3 linked regions of the Tardiphaga sp. vice304 genome follow. The protein of the gene in region 3 interacts with the protein of the main gene of each other region in a pairwise test. Links are inferred from orthologs where the notes say so. Each region holds a gene or a part of one and is shown on either strand. Other genes may lie near its edges.

Evidence for each region.
Region 1: the proteins of FNL56_RS26105 (region 3) and FNL56_RS14010 interact in binary tests that used the Escherichia coli proteins (3 or more experiments, as listed by UniProt). The link is inferred for Tardiphaga sp. vice304 from one-to-one orthologs.
Region 2: the proteins of FNL56_RS26105 (region 3) and FNL56_RS01760 interact in binary tests that used the Escherichia coli proteins (3 or more experiments, as listed by UniProt). The link is inferred for Tardiphaga sp. vice304 from one-to-one orthologs.

What each region holds. Positions count from the first base shown.
Region 1 is NZ_CP041402.1:2,952,359-2,958,595, forward strand. Bases 1-2,811 are described here. They hold FNL56_RS14010 (P-II family nitrogen regulator), read right to left. Parts: upstream 1,670-2,811; coding sequence 1,331-1,669; downstream 1-1,330. Other genes in these bases: glnA (type I glutamate--ammonia ligase), read right to left, coding at 1-1,223; FNL56_RS14015 (NAD(P)H-hydrate dehydratase), read left to right, coding at 2,070-2,811. In the rest of the region: more of FNL56_RS14015, read left to right, coding at 2,812-3,566; FNL56_RS14020 (multicopper oxidase family protein), read right to left, coding at 3,568-4,899; tig (trigger factor), read left to right, coding at 5,297-6,237. UniProt on the Escherichia coli protein: P-II indirectly controls the transcription of the glutamine synthetase gene (glnA). P-II prevents NR-II-catalyzed conversion of NR-I to NR-I-phosphate, the transcriptional activator of GlnA. When P-II is uridylylated to P-II-UMP, these events are reversed.
Region 2 is NZ_CP041402.1:385,051-391,706, reverse strand. What follows is about bases 2,400-5,096. They hold FNL56_RS01760 (P-II family nitrogen regulator), read right to left. Parts: upstream 4,069-5,096; coding sequence 3,730-4,068; downstream 2,400-3,729. Other genes in these bases: tesB (acyl-CoA thioesterase II), read right to left, coding at 4,964-5,096; FNL56_RS01750 (P-II family nitrogen regulator), read right to left, coding at 4,456-4,794; FNL56_RS01755 (hypothetical protein), read right to left, coding at 4,175-4,408; FNL56_RS01765 (ammonium transporter), read right to left, coding at 2,400-3,675. Also shown: FNL56_RS01775 (DNA translocase FtsK), read right to left, coding at 1-715; FNL56_RS01770 (aminotransferase class I/II-fold pyridoxal phosphate-dependent enzyme), read right to left, coding at 741-1,964; more of FNL56_RS01765, read right to left, coding at 2,233-2,399; more of tesB, read right to left, coding at 5,097-5,824; FNL56_RS01740 (ubiquinone biosynthesis hydroxylase), read left to right, coding at 5,943-6,656. UniProt on the Escherichia coli protein: Involved in the regulation of nitrogen metabolism. Regulates the activity of its targets by protein-protein interaction in response to the nitrogen status of the cell.
Region 3 is NZ_CP041402.1:5,472,285-5,479,600, reverse strand. The notes cover bases 3,363-6,719. They hold FNL56_RS26105 ([protein-PII] uridylyltransferase), read right to left. Parts: upstream 6,353-6,719; coding sequence 3,563-6,352; downstream 3,363-3,562. Other genes in these bases: FNL56_RS26100 (hypothetical protein), read left to right, coding at 6,692-6,719; FNL56_RS26110 (TetR/AcrR family transcriptional regulator), read right to left, coding at 3,363-3,473. In the rest of the region: FNL56_RS26120 (ATP-binding protein), read left to right, coding at 1-1,708; FNL56_RS26115 (type 1 glutamine amidotransferase domain-containing protein), read right to left, coding at 1,884-2,573; more of FNL56_RS26110, read right to left, coding at 2,661-3,362; more of FNL56_RS26100, read left to right, coding at 6,720-7,316.

The sequences.
Region 1 (6,237 bases), 2.5 Mb from region 3 along the record:
ATCGACTTCAGCTCTTCCTTCGGCAGGTCGTAGAGGTCCTTGTCCATCGCCGGACCCGGATCGATCTTGTTCTTGATGCCGTCGAGGCCGGCCATCAGCATCGCCGCGAAAGCGAGGTACGGATTGGCCATCGGGTCGGGGAAGCGGACCTCGACGCGCTTGGCCTTCGGCGACGTGGTGTAGGGGATGCGGCAGGAGGCCGAACGGTTGCGCGCGGAATAGGCGAGCAGCACGGGGGCTTCATAGCCGGGGACCAGGCGCTTGTAGGAGTTGGTCGACGGGTTGGTGAAGGCGTTGATCGCCTTGGCGTGCTTGATGATGCCGCCGATGTAGAACAGGCAGGTCTCCGACAGGTCGGCATACTTGTTGCCGGCGAATACCGGCTTGCCGTCCTTCCAGATCGACTGGTGCACATGCATGCCCGAGCCGTTGTCGCCATAGACCGGCTTCGGCATGAAGGTGGCCGTCTTGCCGTAGATGTGCGCGACCTGGTGGATGCAATACTTATAGATCTGCATCTGGTCGGCCATGTGGGTCAGCGTGTCGAACTTCATGCCGAGTTCGTGCTGGGCGGAAGCAACCTCGTGGTGGTGCTTCTCGACCTTGACGCCCATGCGGGCCATCGCGCCGAGCATTTCCGAGCGCATGTCCTGCACCGAATCCTGCGGCGGAACCGGGAAGTAGCCGCCCTTGGTGCGGATGCGGTGGCCGAGGTTGCCGCCGTCATATTCGGTGTCGGAGTTGGTCGGCAGCTCCGACGAATCCAGCTTGAAGCCGGTGTTGTAGGGGCTGGACGAGAAGCGGACGTCGTCGAACACGAAGAATTCGGCTTCCGGGCCGACCATCACGGTGTCGCCGATGCCCATCGACTGGACCATCGCTTCGGCCTTGCGGGCGATGCCGCGCGGATCGCGGTTGTAGGGTTCGCCGGTGGAGGGCTCGAGAATGTCGCAGGTGATGACCATCGTGGTCTCTGCGAAGAACGGATCGATCACGGCGGTCGCCGGGTCGAGCATCAGCATCATGTCGGATTCATTGATCGCCTTCCAGCCGGCGATCGAGGAACCGTCGAACATCGTGCCTTCGGCGAAGATGTCTTCGTCGATCATCGAGACGTCGAAGGTGACGTGCTGCCACTTGCCGCGGGGGTCGGTGAAGCGCAGGTCGACGTATTTGACGTCATTGTCCTTGATGGACTGCAGGACTTCTTTGGCGGTCGTCATGAATACCCTCTTTGGCTGGTCGTCGGAACGCGGCCGCGCGGCGGCGGCCGGCTATCTCTAGCCGTTCCGGAGTGCTTTCGATAGCCTCAGAAGTTGCGAACGCAGGCTCAGATGGCGTCGAGGCCGGATTCGCCGGTTCTGATCCGGACGGCTTCCTCGATGTTGGACACGAAGATCTTGCCGTCGCCGATGCGTCCGGTCTGGGCCGCGCGGCGGATGGCATCGATGGCCTTCTCGACCAGATCGTCGGAGATCACGATCTCGATCTTCACCTTGGGCAGGAAGTCGACGATGTATTCGGCGCCGCGGTAGAGCTCGGCATGGCCCTTCTGGCGGCCGAATCCCTTGGCTTCGGTAACCGTGATTCCCTGCAATCCGACTTCCTGAAGTGCTTCCTTTACCTCGTCGAGCTTGAATGGCTTGATGATGGCTTCGATTTTCTTCACTGAGCGTCTCCCCGGCACTTCCACTAAGTCAGGCCGCACGTTGCGTTACATTGCGCCTATCGCGCAGACTGATCGATACCCTGTTGTGGGCATTATTAGGCTGTCCCCATGTCGCTCCCATCGAAGCGGGGAATCACAGGCGGTCAGCCACCCCTCCATCGCCTACAGGTGACGGTCAGAAGCAGGCTCGTAAAAGCAGGGTCCATGCCAACTGACGAGGCAGTCTAACTTTCGAGCATTATCAGGTCATTACAAGGCTACCCCCGTGACCGACCAGTCGGCGCGGCGGTTTTTTAGCATGCTATTTGTGCAGACTGCACAATCAGAGTGCAAATATACGTTAGCTGGATCGCCAGAGCGACCCGGCCATTGCCTCCCGATGAGGCGTAGAGGAAACGACATGGAAGTTCTTACGACGGCCGAAATGAGCGAGGCGGACCGGCTGACGATCGCAGCCGGCATCGCCGGCTTCGAACTGATGCGCCGTGCCGGCCAGGCTGTGGCCGATGCGGCGATGGATCTGGCAGACGAGGGATCGATCCTGGTGATCGCCGGGCGCGGCAACAATGGCGGCGACGGCTTTGTCGCGGCGACTGAACTGGCCGCGCGCGGGCGCGAGGTCGAAGTCATGCTGCTCTGCGACCCCGCCACGCTCAAGGGAGACGCCGCATTGGCGGCAGCCGCGTGGAAGGGGCAGATCCTGTCCTGGGATCCCGCTGCGATCGGATCGCCGGCCTTGATCATCGACGCGCTGTTCGGCGCCGGGCTGGATCGGCCCGTCAAGGGCGAACCGCTGGCGATGATCGAGGCGATCAATACCGCAGGCGTGCCGGTGTTGGCGGTGGACCTGCCGAGCGGAATCAACGGCACCACCGGCGCCGTGGTGGGCGCCGCGGTCCGCGCGTTGGAGACGGTGACGTTCTTTCGCCCGAAGCCCGGCCACATGCTGCTGCCGGGACGGGTCCATGCCGGGCAGTTGCGGGTGGTCGATATCGGCATCGATGCCGATGTGCTGGAGACGATCCGGCCGCTGACTTCCGACAATACGCCGGACGCCTGGGCCACCGCATTTCCGGCGCCGCGGATCGACAGTCACAAATTCTCCCACGGCCATGCCGTGATCCTCTCGGGCGGGATTGCCTCGACCGGCGCGGCACGGCTGTCGGCCCGCGGCGCGCTGCGCGCCGGGGCCGGGCTGGTGACGGTGGCCTCGCCGCGCGAGGCGCTGGCGGTCAATGCCGGCGCGCTGACGGCAATTATGGTGCGGCCGGTCGACACGGCCGAGGAGTTTGCTGAGCTGATCGGCCGCAAGGTCAATGCCTGCGTGATCGGGCCGGGCGCCGGCGTCGGCGACCGCACCCGCGACTTCGTGCTGGCGTTGCTGTCGGCGAAACGTCACGCCGTGCTCGATGCCGACGCCCTGACCAGCTTTGCCGACGCGCCGGAAAAACTGTTCGCGGCGATCAAGGCGTCGCCGGAAGTGCATATTGTTCTGACCCCGCATGAAGGCGAATTCCCCAGGTTGTTCAGTGACATGAGCAACAAACATCCACTGCGCTCGAAGCTCGAGCGGGTGCGTGCGGCAGCCGAGCGCGCCGGCGCCGTCGTGCTGCTGAAGGGGCCGGACACCGTAATCGCATCGCCGGACGGCCGCGCGGTGATTTCAGCCAACGCGCCGCCCTGGCTGGGGACCGCGGGCTCCGGCGACGTGCTGGCGGGGATCATTGCCGGCTTCCTGGCGCAGGGCGTTGCCGCCTTCGAAGCTGCCTGCATCGGCGTCTGGATGCACGGCGAGGCCGGCTCAGAGGCCGGGCCGGGTCTGATCGCAGAGGACCTGCCGGAGACGCTCCCCGCAGTGTTCCGACGGCTCTATGACCGGTTCGAGTTCCAGTATTGAGCTAGGCGACCTCGAACGAGCGCATCAGCCTGGGCGCGGCCCAGTCGGTGGCAAAGGCTTCCATGCCCCAGCGGCCGGGATACTCGGCGGCGAAGGCGATGCGGTGGGTCTGGTTGGGTTGCATGGCCAGCGTGTCCAGCCAGTACGGCTTCCAGCCATCGTCGAGCCGGTCGAGCAGGCGGAAGGGGTGGCCGTGCAGATGAAACACCGCCGCGGTGTTGTCCCGGTTGGTGAGGGCGAGCACGACGACGCGGCCGGGCTTGACGCGAAAGGCCGGCGCCGACGCGGTGATGCCGGCAGGCTTCACCCATTCCGGTTTGGCCGCGGCGGCGCCCCCGATCGTCAGATCGATGCGCTGGGCCGATTTGAGATCCAGCCGCGCCGGCAGCCCGTTGGACGGCAGCGGCGCGGGTGGCGGCAGGGCGCGGTCGCGGGCCGGGGCCTCGCCGGAGACGACGAGCTTGCCGATCGTGCGGGCTTGCTTGCCGTCATGGAGCATCAGGCCGGAAGTCGTTCCGGCGGGTTTGGTGATATCGATGAAGGCGTCGATCCGCGTGCCCGGCGCCAGCACCAGCTGGCTGTTGCGGGCGAGGAAGGGCTCGGCGGGCTGCCCGTCAATGGCCATCACGCGGATCTCTTGATCCTCAATTCGTAAAGCAATGACAGATCGTTGGCAGCCATTGATAATCCGAATTCTGAGCCGCTCGTTGATTCTGGCTGCGAGGTCGAGGGTCGGCTTGCCGTTGATCGTGAACAGCGTTGCGGCGTCTTTCGGGTCGCTGCCGGGGGCGATCGCGGTGCCATCCGCGCGCAGCCGGAAATCCTCGATCAGCCAGACCTCGTCGCGGTCCACCTCCGGTGGCGCGGCCTCCTGCACGACACAGGCCCGCGCCGGTGACGGCAGCGCCTGGCCGTCGCCGAGCAACCGGGCGTCGAGCAGCCCGGTGCCGGCATGACGCAGCGGCAGCCGGAAGGCGTCCTTGCCGCCGGCGGCCATGGGCGGTCGGCCGAGCAGCGGCTCGGCGCGCGCGATGCCACCAAGGCCACGCCACATCAGCGCAATGGGCACCGGCAGGTCGTTCTGGAGGCTGATGTCGATCTCATCGCCTTGCTTGAACCGGAGAATTTCGTCGGCCCCCGAGAGCAGCCAGGCCGGCGTCGGCGTGCCGGGGGCCAGCGCCAGCGTTCCAGCCCCGGCGCGCAAAGCGAGGGAAGGCCGCCCCTGGGCAGCGGCCGGTGATGGCGTCCACGAGGCCAGCGAAGGCACCAGAATCGTCCCGCCCAATCCGGCGAGCAGGGTGCGGCGGCTGAGGGCAGGTGGCGCGTGTGTCATGTCGGAATCCCGACCATTTTCGCCGGCCGGTGTCCAGTACGGCGGTGATTGTGTCGCAGGGCTTGCCAAACCCATTTTTTTTGATGCGAACCATCATCCCCATGTTATAAGCCCGCCGCTCGCGGCATCGCGGCCGAACAGCATGTTTTACGCGGGCGTGGCGGAATTGGTAGACGCAGCGGCTTTAGGTGCCGCCGACGCAAGTTGTGGGGGTTCGAGTCCCTCCGCCCGCACCAAACGTTCACAGCGTTTGACATTGAGTTTTCCGGGCACGTTTCGACAAGGAGATCCTTGATGGAATGGGCTCGACACGAACGGTGGAAGGTTTCGGCCTGCCATTGCACCATTTTACAACGTCCGGCCTGCGCGCCGGACCAGCGAGAAGAAGATTGACGCCATGCAGGTGAATGAAACCGTTTCCGACGGGCTGAAGCGCGAATTCCAGGTCAACGTTCCGGCCGCCGACATCGAAGCCAAGGTCGATGCGCGCCTCGACGACATGAAGGGCAAGGTCAAGCTCAACGGCTTCCGCCCCGGCAAGGTCCCGATGGGCCACCTGAAGCGCCTGTACGGCCGCTCGGTCGCCGCCGAGACCGTCGAGGAGCTGATCCGCGACACCAATTCGCAGATCTTCACCGAGCGTGGCTTCCGCCTGGCCACGGAGCCCAAGGTGACGATGCCGACCGAGCAGAAGGAAGTCGAAGACATCCTGAGCGGCAAGTCGGACCTCAATTACACCGTGGCGATCGAAGTCGTCCCCGCCATCGAACTGGCCGACTTCAAGAGCTTCTCGGTCGAGAAGCCGGTCGCCGAGGTCGCCGAGTCGGACGTCGATGAGGCCATCAAGCGCGTCGCCGACCAGAACCGCGCGTTCAACGCCAAGGCCGAGGGCGAGAAGGCCGCCTCCGGCGACCGTGTCACCGTCAGCTTCAAGGGCACCATCGACGGCACCCCGTTCGACGGCGGCACCGGCGAGGACATCCAGGTCCTTATCGGTTCCAACACCTTCATCCCGGGCTTCGAGGAACAGTTGATCGGCATCGGCGCCGGAGAAACCCGCACCCTGAAGGTCGAATTCCCGAAGAACTATGCCAGCGACACGCTGGCCGGCAAGCCGGCCGAGTTCGAGACCACCGCGACCAAGATCGAGTCGCCGGTCGATACCGTGATCGATGACGAGTTCGCCAAGACGCTCGGCCTGGAATCGCTCGACAAGCTCAAGGAAGCCGCCAAGGAGCGCCTGACCCAGGAATACGCCGGCGCGACCCGCCAGCGCGTCAAGCGCGTGCTGCTGGATCGTCTCGACGAAACCCACCAGTTCGGCGCGCCGCCGTCGCT
Region 2 (6,656 bases), 5.1 Mb from region 3 along the record:
GGATCGACAGCAGCCGTCCGATCCGCGCCTTGGCGCTCATCGCGCCATGCACCAGCCAGCCCAGCGACACCGAACCGCGGTCGTTGTCTTCTTCCTCGAACGGTGCGTCGTCTTCCTCGATCGGATCGAACGCTTGCTTTGGCTTCGAGCCGAGGCCGCAGGCGATCAGGAAGGCAGCGACCATGGCACTGCCGAGGATCAAACCGAGCACGAAGCGATAGATGAAGCCGACCGGGCCGAAAACCACCGTCGGCGCGCGAAACAGCGCATCGCCGACCACACCGCCGACGCCGGTCGGCAACGGCCAGGAGCCGCCATGCTGCCAGCAGCTGGCGAAGCCCGCCGCGATCACCGTGCACAGGATCCAGCAGGCGATGCGCAGCGCCTCGCGGTCGAAATGCCGGTGCGTCATCATCCGCCAGCCCCACACTGCGACCGGCAGGATCAGCATGATCGAGCCGAGCCCAATAATTTGCATCAGGAGGTCTGCGCCGATCGCCCCGGGATAGCCGGCGATGTTGCGGATCGCCCGCGAGGTGGCGTGGCTGAGGCTCGGATCCTGCACCGACCACGTCATCAGCGCGGCGGCGGCGACGCCGGCGACGCCGATCAGCGCAAAGCCCGCGAGCTCGCGCAGCCGTCGCGCCAGCATCTCGCGAATCGACGCGGGCAGATGGCCGACCAGGGGAATCACGCGTTCGATCGTGGTGCTCATATCGTGGTGCTCAAGGCCCTTGCGATCACTTCAGAATTTCAACCAGCCGGCGCAACGCCTCGGCTGTGGTTTCAGTGTCCTGCACCAGCGCCAGCCGCAAATAGCCGTCGCCGGGATTGCTGCCGCCCGGCTGCAGCCGTGCCAGATAGGAACCCGGCACCACGCGCACGCCGCCGTCGCGATACAGCCGGATCGTCGCGTCCTCGTCGCCGCCATGCGCGGAAACGTCGAGCCAGAGGCAGAAGCCGCCGGCCGGGCGCTTGTATCCGTAGCGGTCGCCGAGGATCTGGTCGGCGAGATCGAACTTCAATCCGTACAGCCGGCGGTTTTCCGCGACATGCGCCTCGTCGCTGTAGGCGGCGACCGCGACCTGCTGCAACGGCACCGGCACCTGGGGCGCGGCAACATTGCGCAGCTCGTGGAACGCGGCGAGAAATTTCTTGTCACCGGCGACGAAGCCGACTCGCATGCCCGGCAGGTTGGAGCGTTTCGACAACGACTGGAACGCGACGACATTCGTGAAGTCAGGTCCGGCGAGTTCCAACATGCTGCCGGGCGCCGCGCCGGTATAGATCTCCGAATAGCACTCGTCGGACAACACGATGAAGCCATGGCGCAGCGCGAGCTGATGCAGCCGGCGGAAGTAGTCTGGCGTCGCAACTGCGCCCTGCGGGTTGGCCGGCGAGGCGATGTACATCGCCACCGTGCGCGACAGCGTGGCGTCGTCGAGCGCGTCGAGGTCTGGCAGGAAGCCGGTGTCGCGCGTGGTCGGCATGAACACGGCTTCGCAGCCGGCGGCACGGGCGCCGGCACCATAGGCCGGATAGAACGGATTGGGCAGCAGGATCGCCGGCGTGCCGTTACGCGGGCCGACGAAACGCGCAGCCGTGATGGCGGCAAAGAACAGCCCCTCGCGGCTGCCGTTCAGCACCAGCAGTTCCGATTCGGGATCGAGCGGACGCGGCAGGCTGAAGCGCGTTCCCATCCACGCCGCGGCGGCGCGACGAAACGGCTCGATACCCTTGGCGATCGGGTAGCGGCCGAAATCGGCAATGTGTTTCGCCAGCACCGGGCCGACGAAATCCGGAACCGCATGCTGCGGCTCGCCGAGCGACAGCGTGATCAGTGGCTTGCCGGGCTGATACGGCGCCAGCAGTTCGGTCAGCCGCGCGAACGGCGAGCGTTCGCTGTCGCGGCCAGCGGAAGCGCTCGCACCGTGGGCCGCGCGGGAAGAAGCGGTCATAGCCATCCTGGAAGCCAGTTAACGGGAGCGGCCGACCGCTTGAACGGTCAACCCAACATGATTGAGCCACCATGATACGCCGAGGTTAAGGCGCGATTAACCATCGACGGATGGGGCCGGCATGCCTGTTTTTCGTAGGCTTCACGCCCCAAAAAAAGGTGAAGGGCCCCAGCTTGCGCTGGAGCCCTTCGGCGGTTGTGGCATTGCCGGGTATTGCCGCAACCGATCTCGGGAGCTGCGAAGGACCGGGTGATCCTCCGCAGCCTCGTGGCGCTTACATGTTGTAGGCGCGTTCGGTGTGCTCGGTGACGTCGAGGCCTTCGCGCTCGACTTCGACATTGACGCGCAGGCCGACGATGACATCGACGACCTTGAACAGGATCGCCGAGCCGACGCCGGACCACACCAGTGTGGTCAGCACAGCTTTGCTCTGTGCGACCATCTGGGTGACCAGGTCGTAATCGCCGATCTTGCCGGCGACGTAGTCCATGACGCCCGTGCCGCCGAGGGCCGGGTTGACCAGGATGCCGGTAGCCAGCGCGCCGAGGATGCCGCCCACGCAGTGGACGCCGAACACGTCGGCGCTGTCGTCATAGCCGAGCGCGTTCTTGATCACGGTGCAGGCGAACAGGCAGATAAAGCCGGCCAGCAGACCGAGCACCAGCGCACCCATCGGGCTTGCGAAGCCGCAGGCCGGGGTGACGGCGACGAGGCCGGCGACCGCACCCGACACGGCGCCGAGCAGCGACGGGTGACCCTTGGTCATCCACTCCGCGAACATCCAGGCCATGGCCGCAGCAGCGGTGGCGAGGAAGGTGTTGACCATCACCAGGCCGGCCGCGCCGTTGGCTTCCAGATTGGAGCCGACGTTGAAGCCGAACCAGCCGACCCACAGCAGGCAGGCGCCGATCATGGTCATGGTCAGGGAGTGCGGAGCCATCAGCTCCTTGCCGTAGCCGGTGCGCTTGCCGATGATCAGGCAGCCGACCAGGCCTGCGATACCGGCATTGATGTGCACCACGGTGCCGCCGGCGAAGTCGAGTGCGCCCCACAGGAAGATCTGGCCGGCATCGGCCATCACTTCATCGAGCTTTGCCTGCGCCGCGGTCTTGGCGGCGGCGTCTGTCGCGGCGGCGACGGCCTTGGCGGCGGCCACGATGGCGTCCGGTCCAGCCCAGTACCAAACCATGTGAGCGATCGGGAAGTAGATCAGCGTCACCCAGAGCGGGACGAACAGAGCGATCGCCGCGAACTTGGTGCGTTCGGCGAAGGCGCCGATGATCAGGCCGGGGGTGATGGCGGCAAAGGTCATCTGAAAGCAGAGGTAGATCAGTTCCGAGATGTTGACGTCAGCGGAGAAGGTGGCTGCCATCGAATCGGTGGTGATGCCGGACAGGAAGGCCTTGGAGAAGCCGCCGATATAGGCCGAGCCGCCGGTGAAGGTGATGCTGTAACCGTACAGCGCCCAGAGGACCATCACGATGCAGGCCGTATAGAACACCTGGATCAGCACCGAGAGCATGTTCTTGGAGCGAACCAGACCGCCATAGAACAGCGCGAGGCCGGGAATGGTCATCAGCAGCACGAGCACCGTCGATGTCATCATCCAGGCGTTGTCGCCCTTGTTGATCGTCGGGTCGGCATAGGCCGACGTTGCGGCAAACAGGCCGACGGCGAGTGCCGCCAATCCCGCGCCAGAGGGACGCTTGAACGTCATTTGTTTGACTCCTGATTGGTAAAAAAGGTGAGCGCGAAATCCAGGGGGCTCGATTTAAAGGGCCGCGGCATCGGCCTCGCCGGTGCGGATGCGGACCGCGTGGTCGAGGGCGATGACGAAGATCTTGCCGTCGCCGATCTGGCCGGTCTTGGCCGCGGAGGTGATGGCTTCGATGGTTTTCTCGACCTGGTCGGAGGCGACCGCCACCTCGATCTTGATCTTGGGCAGGAAGCTCACCGCATATTCTGCGCCGCGATATATTTCCGTGTGGCCCTTCTGCCGGCCATATCCTTTGACTTCCGTCACCGTCAGACCATGAACGCCTATGGCGGTCAGGGCATCACGGACTTCCTCAAGCTTGAATGGCTTGATGATCGCCATAACAATTTTCATGGGTCCTATCCCCGCTTGGGCCCGGCCAAAACACGGTCGGGCGATCTCGACTGAGGTTCACCACGCGGAGAAGTTCACTACGCGGGCACAGCCAGCCCAGATAGAATCAAATGCCGTGCCAGATCGATGAAATTCCGTAACAGTTTATGAAATCGAAGCTTTTCGGGCTTTTGGCATCGACGGCCGCCCTGCGCCATTCGGTCGCGCCCAAAAAATAGTCATTGCCGCTCAAAAGCAGCGCATGACAGGCTCTCGACATAATCCTGCTTATGAGGCAGGCATCATAGAGGTATTCAGGTAGCTCAAACTTCTGCAAAACTGGCGATTCTGCGTAATCCAAAGGCCTTCCAACTCAGGCGGGAAAGGCGGTGGGACGCAACTCAGCGGCTAAAGCGCGTCGCTGTCGGTTTCGCCGGTGCGGATCCGGACGGCGCTGTCGATCGGGACCACGAAGATCTTGCCGTCGCCGATCTGGCCGGTGCGGGCGCCCCGGGTAATGGCCTCAACGGCCTGGGCGGCAAGGTCGGTGCTGACGGCGATCTCGAGCCGCAGCTTGGGCAGGAAGTTCACCACATATTCGGCGCCGCGGTACATTTCGGTATGGCCCTTCTGGCGGCCATAGCCCTTCACCTCGGTGACCGTCATGCCATGCACGCCGATCGCGGTCAGCGCCTCGCGCACTTCGTCCAGCTTGAAGGGTTTGATCATCGCAACGACGAGCTTCATGAAACGACTTCCTGTTGAACGACTTTGCACGGCACCGCGGGCCGGTCGGTGTCGTAAACTGCTGAACATCCTATCGGCATAGCGCGCGAAAAATAAGCTAAATCGCCACGTGGCCAACGACTTGCCCCGGCTTCTCCATCGGGACGCCCGATTTGGCCAAGGACGCGGACTACTCGCGCCGCTCGCGCATCGAGCCTTCTTGCGCCACGGACGCCACCAGCGTGCCATCGGGTTTGAAGATCAGGCCGCGGGCGAGGCCGCGGCCGCCTTGCGCGCTCGGGGAATCCTGGCTGTAGAGCAGCCATTCGTCGGCACGGAACGGGCGATGAAACCACATCGCATGGTCGAGGCTGGCGGCCATCACGCGGCCGTCAAACAAGGTGCGGCCGTAGCGCGCCATCACCGAATCGAGCAGCGAGAAGTCGGAGGCATAGGCCAGCGCGCACATGTGCAACGCCGGATCGTCCGGCAGCTTGGCCGCGGTGCGGATCCAGATGTTGATCCGGCCGTCGGGTATTTCGGTGCCGAAATAGCGCTGGAACTCGACCGGCCGCAGCTCGATAGGCCGGTCCGATTCGTAATAGCGCCGGATGAAGTCCGGCATCTCGATGGTCGGATGCTTGGCCAGTTCCTCGGCGGTGAGTTTTTCCGGCGGCGGCACATCCGGCATCTGGTCCTGATGATTGAACGAGCCGGCCTCCTCGACGTGAAACGACACCATCATCGAGAAGATCGCCTGGCCGTGCTGGATCGCGGTGACGCGGCGGGTCGAATAGCTCTTGCCGTCGCGCAGCCGCTCGACCTCGTAGATGATCGGGATGGCGGGGTCGCCGGGCAGGATGAAATAGCAGTGCAGCGAGTGCGGGAAGCGCCCCATGACGGTGCGGCACGACGCCACCATCGCCTGGCCGATCACCTGGCCGCCGAACACCCGCTGCCATCTCGTCTTCGGGCTGGTGCCGCGGAACAGGTTCAATTCGAGGGTCTCGAGGTCGAGAATATCCAGCAGGTCGATCAGGCTCTTGGACATGGACGTCTTTCCGTCAGCGGCGGCGCCAGGGCGAAACGGCATGCGCCACCCTCTCGCCCTTGTTTCCGTTCCTGTTTCGCCCAGCTATAAGCGCGAGGCAACAGCGGGACCTGAAATCATGGCGGCACAACGAGGCATTGTCATCGGCGGCGGCGCATTCGCCGGACTGGCGCTGGCGCTGGCGCTGCGCCAGGGGCTTGGCGACAGCATCCCGATCATCGTGGCCGACCCCAGCTTCTCCCTGCAGGTGAGCCGCGACAAGCGCGCCACAGCGATCGTAGCCGGCTGCCGGCGGCTGTTCGAGTCGCTCGGCGTATGGCAGGCCGTGGCGGCCCATGCCCAGCCGATCCTCGACATGGTGGTGACCGATTCCCAGCTCGAGGATGTCACCCGCCCGGTATTCCTGACCTTCGCCGGCGCCGTCGAGCCGGGCACGCCGTTCGCGCATATGGTGGAGAACCAACTCCTGATCGATGAGCTGGTCACGCGTGCCACCGCCGCCGGCATCGATCTGCGCCCCACCGCGGTAACCTCCTATACGTCTCGTCCCGATGGCATCAGCGTCACGCTCGGCGATGACCAGGTGATCGAGGCGAGCTTGCTGGTCGCCGCCGACGGGGCCCGCTCCAAGCTGCGCGCCCGCGCCGGCATCGCGACCCATGGCTGGGATTACGACCAGTCCGGCATCGTCGTCACCGTCGGCCACGAGCGCGACCATCAGGGCCGCGCCGAGGAACATTTCCTGCCGTCGGGCCCGTTCGCGATCCTGCCGCTGACCGGCAATCGCTCGTCGCTGGTATGGAGCGAGCAACGCGACGAGGCTGCGCGCATG
Region 3 (7,316 bases):
CCGCGTCCTGACGCGGCCGCTGCGTCAGATCACGGCGGCGGTGGAAGGTTTCGGGCGCGGCGAGCCGATCCAGCTGCCGGACGCGGGCAACGGCGAAATCGGCATCCTCTCGGCGGCCTTCGCCCGCATGGCGCGCGATGTCTGCGCAGCCAATGCGGCGCTGCGCGAAAAATCCGAGGTGTTCGACAAGACTATCGAGAGCATGTCCGATGGCATCCTGATCGTGGATGCGCAGGGCCGCACGGTGTTCGCCAATGCGGTGTGCAGGGCGCTGTTCGGCCACAATCTGCCGGTCGGCGTCTCGGCCTATCAGCAGGGCCATCAACGTTTCCAGACCGATGGCGTCACGCCGTTGGCGGCGGAGGACGCGCCGCTCGCCCGCGCGCTGCGCGGCGAGCGATTTGAAAACGTCGAGTTTGTTTTTCGCCGTGGCAGCGACTCAAATCTGATCCATGTCACCGCCAGCGGCGGCATCCTGTCCGGCCCGTCCGGCAGGATGGACGGCGCCGTCGTCGTCTACCGCAACCTGACACGGTTCAAGGAAACCGAGCGCCAGCTGCAGCAGGCGCAGAAGATGGAAGCGGTCGGCCAGCTCACCGGCGGCGTGGCGCACGACTTCAACAACATCCTCACCGTGCTGACCGGCGGCGTCGAGATCATCAGCGAAGGCGTCAAGGACCAGCCGATGCTGGCGCGGGTGGCGCAGATGCTGAACGACGCGGTCGACCGCGGCGCCGACCTCACCCACCAATTGCTGGCGTTTGCCCGCAAGCAGCCGCTGCAACCGCGCCTGATCGATATCAATGCGATGGTCACCGACTCCGCGCGGCTGCTGCGGCCGACACTCGGCGAGAAGGTCGATATCGAAGCCCGGCTGATCGCGGAGCCCTGGCCCGTGCTGGCCGACCCGGCGCAGCTCTACAGCGCGCTGCTCAATCTGGCGGTCAACGCCCGCGACGCGATGCCCTCGGGCGGCCGGCTGACGCTGGAAACCGGCAATGTCATGCTCGACGAGGCCTATGCCGGGCAGAACGTCGAAGTCGTGCCCGGCCCCTACGCGATGATCGCGGTGAGCGACACCGGCTCGGGAATTCCCGCCGCGATTCTCGACCGTGTGTTCGATCCGTTCTTCACCACCAAGCCGATCGGCAAGGGCACCGGCCTCGGCCTCAGCATGGTCTATGGCTTCGTCCGGCAGTCCGGCGGTCATATCAAGATCTACAGCGAGGAAGGTTATGGCACCACGATCAAGATCTTCCTGCCGCGCGCCGAACTGGCCAGCCCGGCACCGGCGGTGACGCAGGCGCCCGAGATCACCGGAGGTCAGGAGGTTCTGCTGGTGGTCGAGGACGATGAACTGGTGCGCAGCTACGTCATCACCAATCTGGTCAGCCTCGGCTACCGGGTGCATACCGCCACCAACGCCGTGGAAGCGCTGGCAATGGTGCAACAGGGGCTGGCGTTCGACCTGCTGTTCACCGATATCGTGCTCGGCGCCGGCATCAACGGCCGCCAGCTCGCCGACGAGATCCGTGCGCTGCGGCCGGGGCTGAAAGTGTTGTACACCTCCGGCTACACCGAGGATGCCGTCGTCCATCATGGCCGGGTCGATGCCGGGGTCCGGCTTTTGACCAAGCCGTATCGCCGCGCCGACCTCGCGCGCATGCTGCGGCTGGCGCTCGACGGCGACGGCACGGCGGCGACGTAGGGGATCGACCCAGCAAGCGATTTAGTCACTGCGGCCCGCGACCCTTTCCAGCTGTCTCCCCGCTTTCGCTGCGACGACAGCTGATAGGTGGCGGCAGGACTACGGCTGCAGAGACAGCTGCCGCCTTACGCCGCCGGATCCGCCGCGGCTTTCAGGTGCCGCGGCGGATTGCGTTTTACTTCGCGCGGCCGGCCAATTGCTCGAGCAGCACCTTCGCCGCCGGGCCGGACGACGCCGGGTTCTGGCCGGTGATCAGCAGGCCGTCGGTCAAAACATAGGAGCCCCAGTCCGCTCCCTTGGAGTAGAGGCCGCCCTTGGCCTTCAACTCGTCCTCGACCAGGAACGGCACAATCTCGGTCAAGCCAACGGCAGCTTCCTCGGTGTTGGTGAAGCCGGTGACCTTTTTGCCTTCGACCAATGGCTTGCCGTCCGGCGTCTTGACGTGACGAAGCACGCCCGGCGCGTGGCAGACCAGCGCGACGGGCTTACCGGCGGCGACGAAGGATTCGATCAGGGCGATCGAGTTCTTGTCTTCGGCAAGATCCCACAACGGGCCGTGACCGCCGGGATAGAACACGGTGTCGAAGTCGGCCTGCGCGACGATGTCGAGGCGCAGCGTGCCGGCGAGCTGGGCCTTGGCCTTGGCATCGGCCTCGAAGCGGCGCGTCAGGTCGGTCTGGCTGTCCGGCTCGTTGCTCTTCGGATCGAGCGGCGGCTGGCCGCCCTTGGGCGAGGCCAGCACGATCTCGGCGCCGGCATCGAGGAACGCATAATACGGCGCGGCCAGCTCTTCGAGCCAGAAACCGGTCTTGCGGCCGGTGCTGCCGAGTTCGTCATGCGAGGTCAGGACCATCAAAATCTTCATGTCAGTTCTCCATTGGTAAGGTTTTAGTAGACCGGTCGTCTTTCAATCGGGAACAGTTGTCCCCGATGGCGTTGCGTTGTCCGTCGGTCAGGACGACAGATGCAGGATCTCGCGGGTGGTCCTCTGCGCGGCGTCGAACGGGTCGGTCGTGCGCACGATCTTGGCCATCACGCTGGCACCGAGCCACGACTGATACAGGCTTTGCGCCACCTCACGGGGCTGGCCCCTGACCGACAGCGAACCTTCCTTCAAGCCCGTCTCGATGGCCCGTCCGAGCCGGTCGATGATCCCTGCCGTGCCGCGGTTCAGCGCCGCCCGCATCGTTTCCGACAGGTCCGCGACCTCCGCGCCCAGCTTCACCGCCAGACACTTGCCCTGACAATCGAGCTGCGACTGGGTTTGCCGAAACTGCTGAAAGTAATTCATCAGGCGCTGCGCCATCGTCTGGCCGGGCAGTTGGAGCGTCGCATCGATCTCGGCGAGATAGTCCTTGAAATAGCTCTCCAGCAGCGCCTCGCCGAACGCCTCCTTCGATCCGAAATAATGGTAGAATGACCCCTTAGGCACGCCGGCGCTGCTCAGGATCTCGTTCAGGCCGACCGCAGAAAACCCCTTGGCGGCCATGATGCGTTGGCCGGTTTCAAGGATACCCTGCCGGACATCCGCGGGTTCATAGCCGATCGACTGCTTCATGCGGCGTGTATAGGATGTATTAGACCGGTCGTCTAGTATTTGTTGCAGGTTGGCTTTGAAAAGGGCTGCCGGTGCGCCGACCTCGCCCGCATGCCACGGCTGGCGCTGGACGGCGACGGGGCGACGGGGCGGCGGGCACACTGTCATTCCGGGATGTGACAGACGGCGAAGCCGGATGGCGCAGACCCGGAATCCCGAAATGTTCATCGTCTCATGTCGAGATTCCCCGCCACTCCAATTGGAGTGGCTGAGGTTCGCTCGCTGCTGGCGCGCTCGCGCCCCGGAATGACAAGAGCTTACGCCGAATGCTCCGCGGCGTCGCCATGCGCCAACAGATGGATCAGTGCGCGCTTGATCGCGGCCTGCCGCGTGGGCGCGTTGATCTGCGCGCCCAAAAGATCCGTGACGTAGAACACGTCGCGGGCGCGCTCGCCGAAGGTCGCGACATGGGCCGAGGCGATGTTGAGGTTGAGCTTCGAGATCGAGGTGGTGAGCTGGTACAACAGGCCGGGGCGGTCGAGGCCGGAAACCTCGATCACGGTGTAGCGGTCCGACCAGTTGTTGTTCAGCGTGACTTCCGGCTCGACCACGAACGGCTTCAGCTTGCCCTTCGACGCCGCGCGCTTGGCGACGGTTTCCGGCAGCCGCAACTTGCCCTCCAGCACGTCCTCGATCATGTCGCCGATCCGGGTCGCGCGGCGCGCCTCGTCGTCGTCGCGGTCGTATTCCCGGGAGATCGCGATGGTATCGAGCGCGCGGCCATCCGTCGTGGTGTAGATCTGTGCATCGACGATGTTGGCGCCGGCCGCGGCACAGGCGCCGGCGATGATCGACAGCAGCCAGGGATGGTCGACCGCCAGAATGGTGAGTTCGGTAACGGCGCGGGCCTCGTCGAAGCCGACATTGATCGCGAGCTTATGGCCGGCCTCCTCGGAGGCCCGCAGGAAGCGGGCGTGGCGGATCTTGCGGCCCAGTTCGACCTTGAGCCAGTACGCCGGATAATGCCTGGAGATATAGGCGTTGAGCTCCTGCTCCGGCCATTCGGTGAAGACGCGGCGGAATTCCGCCTGCGCCACCGCGATGCGCTGGGCGCGGTTGACCTCGGAGAAGCCGCCGGTCAGCACCGGCTCGGTCTCGTAATACAGCGTGCGCAGCAATTGCGCCTTCCAGCCGTTCCAGACGCCGGGACCGACGCCGCGGATGTCGGCGGTGGTGAGGATCGTCAGCAGCTTCATTTGCTCCACCGACTGCACCACGGCGGCGAAGTTCTCTATCGTCTTTGAGTCCGACAGGTCGCGCGACTGCGCTACTGTGGACATGGTCAAATGTTCCTCGATCAGCCACGCCACCAGTTCGGTGTCGGCGGCGTTGAAGCCGAGCCGCGGGCACAGCCGTCGTGCTACCTTGGCGCCGGCGATCGAGTGATCTTCCGGCTGGCCCTTGGCGACGTCGTGCAGCAACACCGTGATGTAGATCACCGCGCGGTGCTCGGGCTGGATCTTGCGCATCAGGTCGGAGGCGACCACGAACTCGTCATTGCCGCCGCGCTCGATCTCCTGCAGGATTCCGACGCAGCGCAGCAGGTGCTCGTCCACCGTGTAGTGGTGGTACATGTTGAACTGCATCATCGAAACGATGCGGCCGAACGAGCGGATGAAATGGCCGAGCACGCCGGCCTCGTTCATTCGCCGCAGCACGGTCTCGGCATTGTCCGAGGTCAGGATCTCCATGAACAGCGCGTTGGCTTCGGGATCCTCGCGCATCTCGGCATTGATCAGCCGCAGCGAGCGGGTCGCGGCGCGCATCGCGTCGGGATGGAAGGCGAGGTTGTTCTTCTGTGCGAGGCGAAAAAGCCGGATCAGGTTGACCGGGTCTTCCTTGAACACGTCGGGCGCGGCAAGGTTGATGCGGTTGTTGTCGATGATGAAGGCATCCGAGCCCGGCACGCGGCGGCGTTGCAAATCGGGCCGCAGCTTGGCCATCATCCGGCTCAAAGCCGGCACCGGCTTGGTCTGCTGGTCTTCCAGCTTGGCGCACAGGATCGCGGTGAGGTCGCCGACCTGCTTGGCGATCAGGAAGTAGTGCTTCATGAAGCGCTCGACGTCCTGCATGCCGGGATGCGAGGTGTAGCCGAGCCGGACCGCGATATCGCGCTGCAGGTCGAACGACAATCGCTCTTCCGGGCGATTGGTGACGAAGTGGATGTTGCAGCGCACCGTCCAGAGAAAGTCCTCGCAGCGCTTGAAGACGCGGTATTCATGTGCGTCGAACACGCCGCGCGCCAGCAGTTCCTTGGTATCGCGGACGCGGTAGACGTATTTCGCGATCCAGAACAGGGTGTGCATGTCGCGCAGCCCGCCCTTGCCGTCCTTGACGTTGGGCTCGACCAGATAGCGCGACTGGCCGCCGCGGCGGTGGCGCTCCTCGCGCTCGGCGAGCTTGGCCGCGACGAATTCGGTCGCGGTGCCCTGCACCACCTCGGCGTCGAAGCGGGTCATCAGCTCGTCGAACAAAGCCTGGTCGCCGGTGAGGAAGCGCGCCTCCAGGATGCCGGTGCGGATCGTCATGTCGGCGCGCGACTGGCGGATCGACTCGTCGACCGAGCGGGTGGCGTGGCCGACCTTGAGCCCCATGTCCCACAGGCAATACAGGATCACTTCGGCGACCTGTTCGCCCCAGGCGGTCTGCTTGTAGGGCAGGATGAACAGCAGATCGATGTCGCTCTCCGGCGCCATCAGCCCGCGGCCATAGCCGCCGGTGGAGACCACCGCCATGCGCTCGGCGGTGGAATGATTGGTCGAGGGATAGAGATGTTTGGTCGCCGAGGCGAACAGCATGCGGATGATCTGGTCCTGCACGTAGCACAAAGTCTCGGCGCAGCGCCGGCCGTGGCGGTCCTTCAACAAAATGGTCTCGGCAGCCTGCCGCGCGGCCAGCAACTCAGCCTTCAAAAGCTTGGCGACGGCGGCGCGAAACAAATCGTGGCGGCCGCGATGCTCGGCGGCCAGCGCGTCGATCGCGGCGGTGATGCGCAACGTGTCGAAACGGGGGTCGGCCGATGGGCGCGTGGCGATTGCAGTTTCCATGACTAGCCGGGATATCGGACGGCGCGGGCGCTGTCACGGGCAATGTGACATATCGTCGTCCGATCCCGGTCAATTCACTTAACGAACTGGTGTTGTTCGGATTTCGGCGAGGTATCGGAGTTGAACCGCAAGGTGTCGATAGCGGCGGCGCTTACCCTCCCCTGGAGGGGGAGGGTCGATGCGCGCGAAGCGCGCGTCGGGGTGGGGTGGGTGTTCAGATCCGCCGCTGCCCCTGTCACCCCACCCCGACGTCCGTCACGCTTCGCGTGCCGGGCGCCGACCCTCCCCCTCAAAAGGGGAGGGTGAGAAAGTGCCGTTGCCTTGATGCCTGCCGATCTTATCCCTCCCGACCTCGCTGTCGCGCTGACGCTGCTGCTGCGCATGGCGGTGACCGCGGCCTTCGTCGTCACCGCCTCGATCATCACCGAACGCTCCGGTCCGGTGATCGGTGCACTGGTGGCGACGCTGCCGATCTCCGCCGGGCCGTCCTACGTGTTTCTCGCGCTGGACCACGATGCCGCTTTCATCGCGCAGGGCGCGCTGGCCAGCCTGCCAGTCAACGCCGCCACCATGTCTCTCGCGCTGACCTATGTGTGGTTGGCGCAGCGCTGCAGCACCGTGGTCAGCCTCGGCGCGGCGGTACTGGTGTGGTTCGCGCTGGCGGCTGTGGTGCGAAGTACCGAGTGGTCGCTGATGTCGGGCATCGCCGTCAATGCAGTCGCCTTCGCCATCGTGCTGCCGCTGATGGCGCGGTTTCGTCATGTGAAGATGCCGGTGATCGTCCGGCGCTGGTACGATATCCCGCTGCGCGCCGCGCTGGTGGCCTCGCTGGTGGCGACCGTGGTGACGCTGTCATCGACCATCGGGCCGGCCGGCAGCGGCATTCTCGCGCTGTACCCGGTGGTGCTGACCAGCCTGATGCTGCTGCTGCAGCCGCGCATCGGCGGGCCCGCTACCGCCGCGG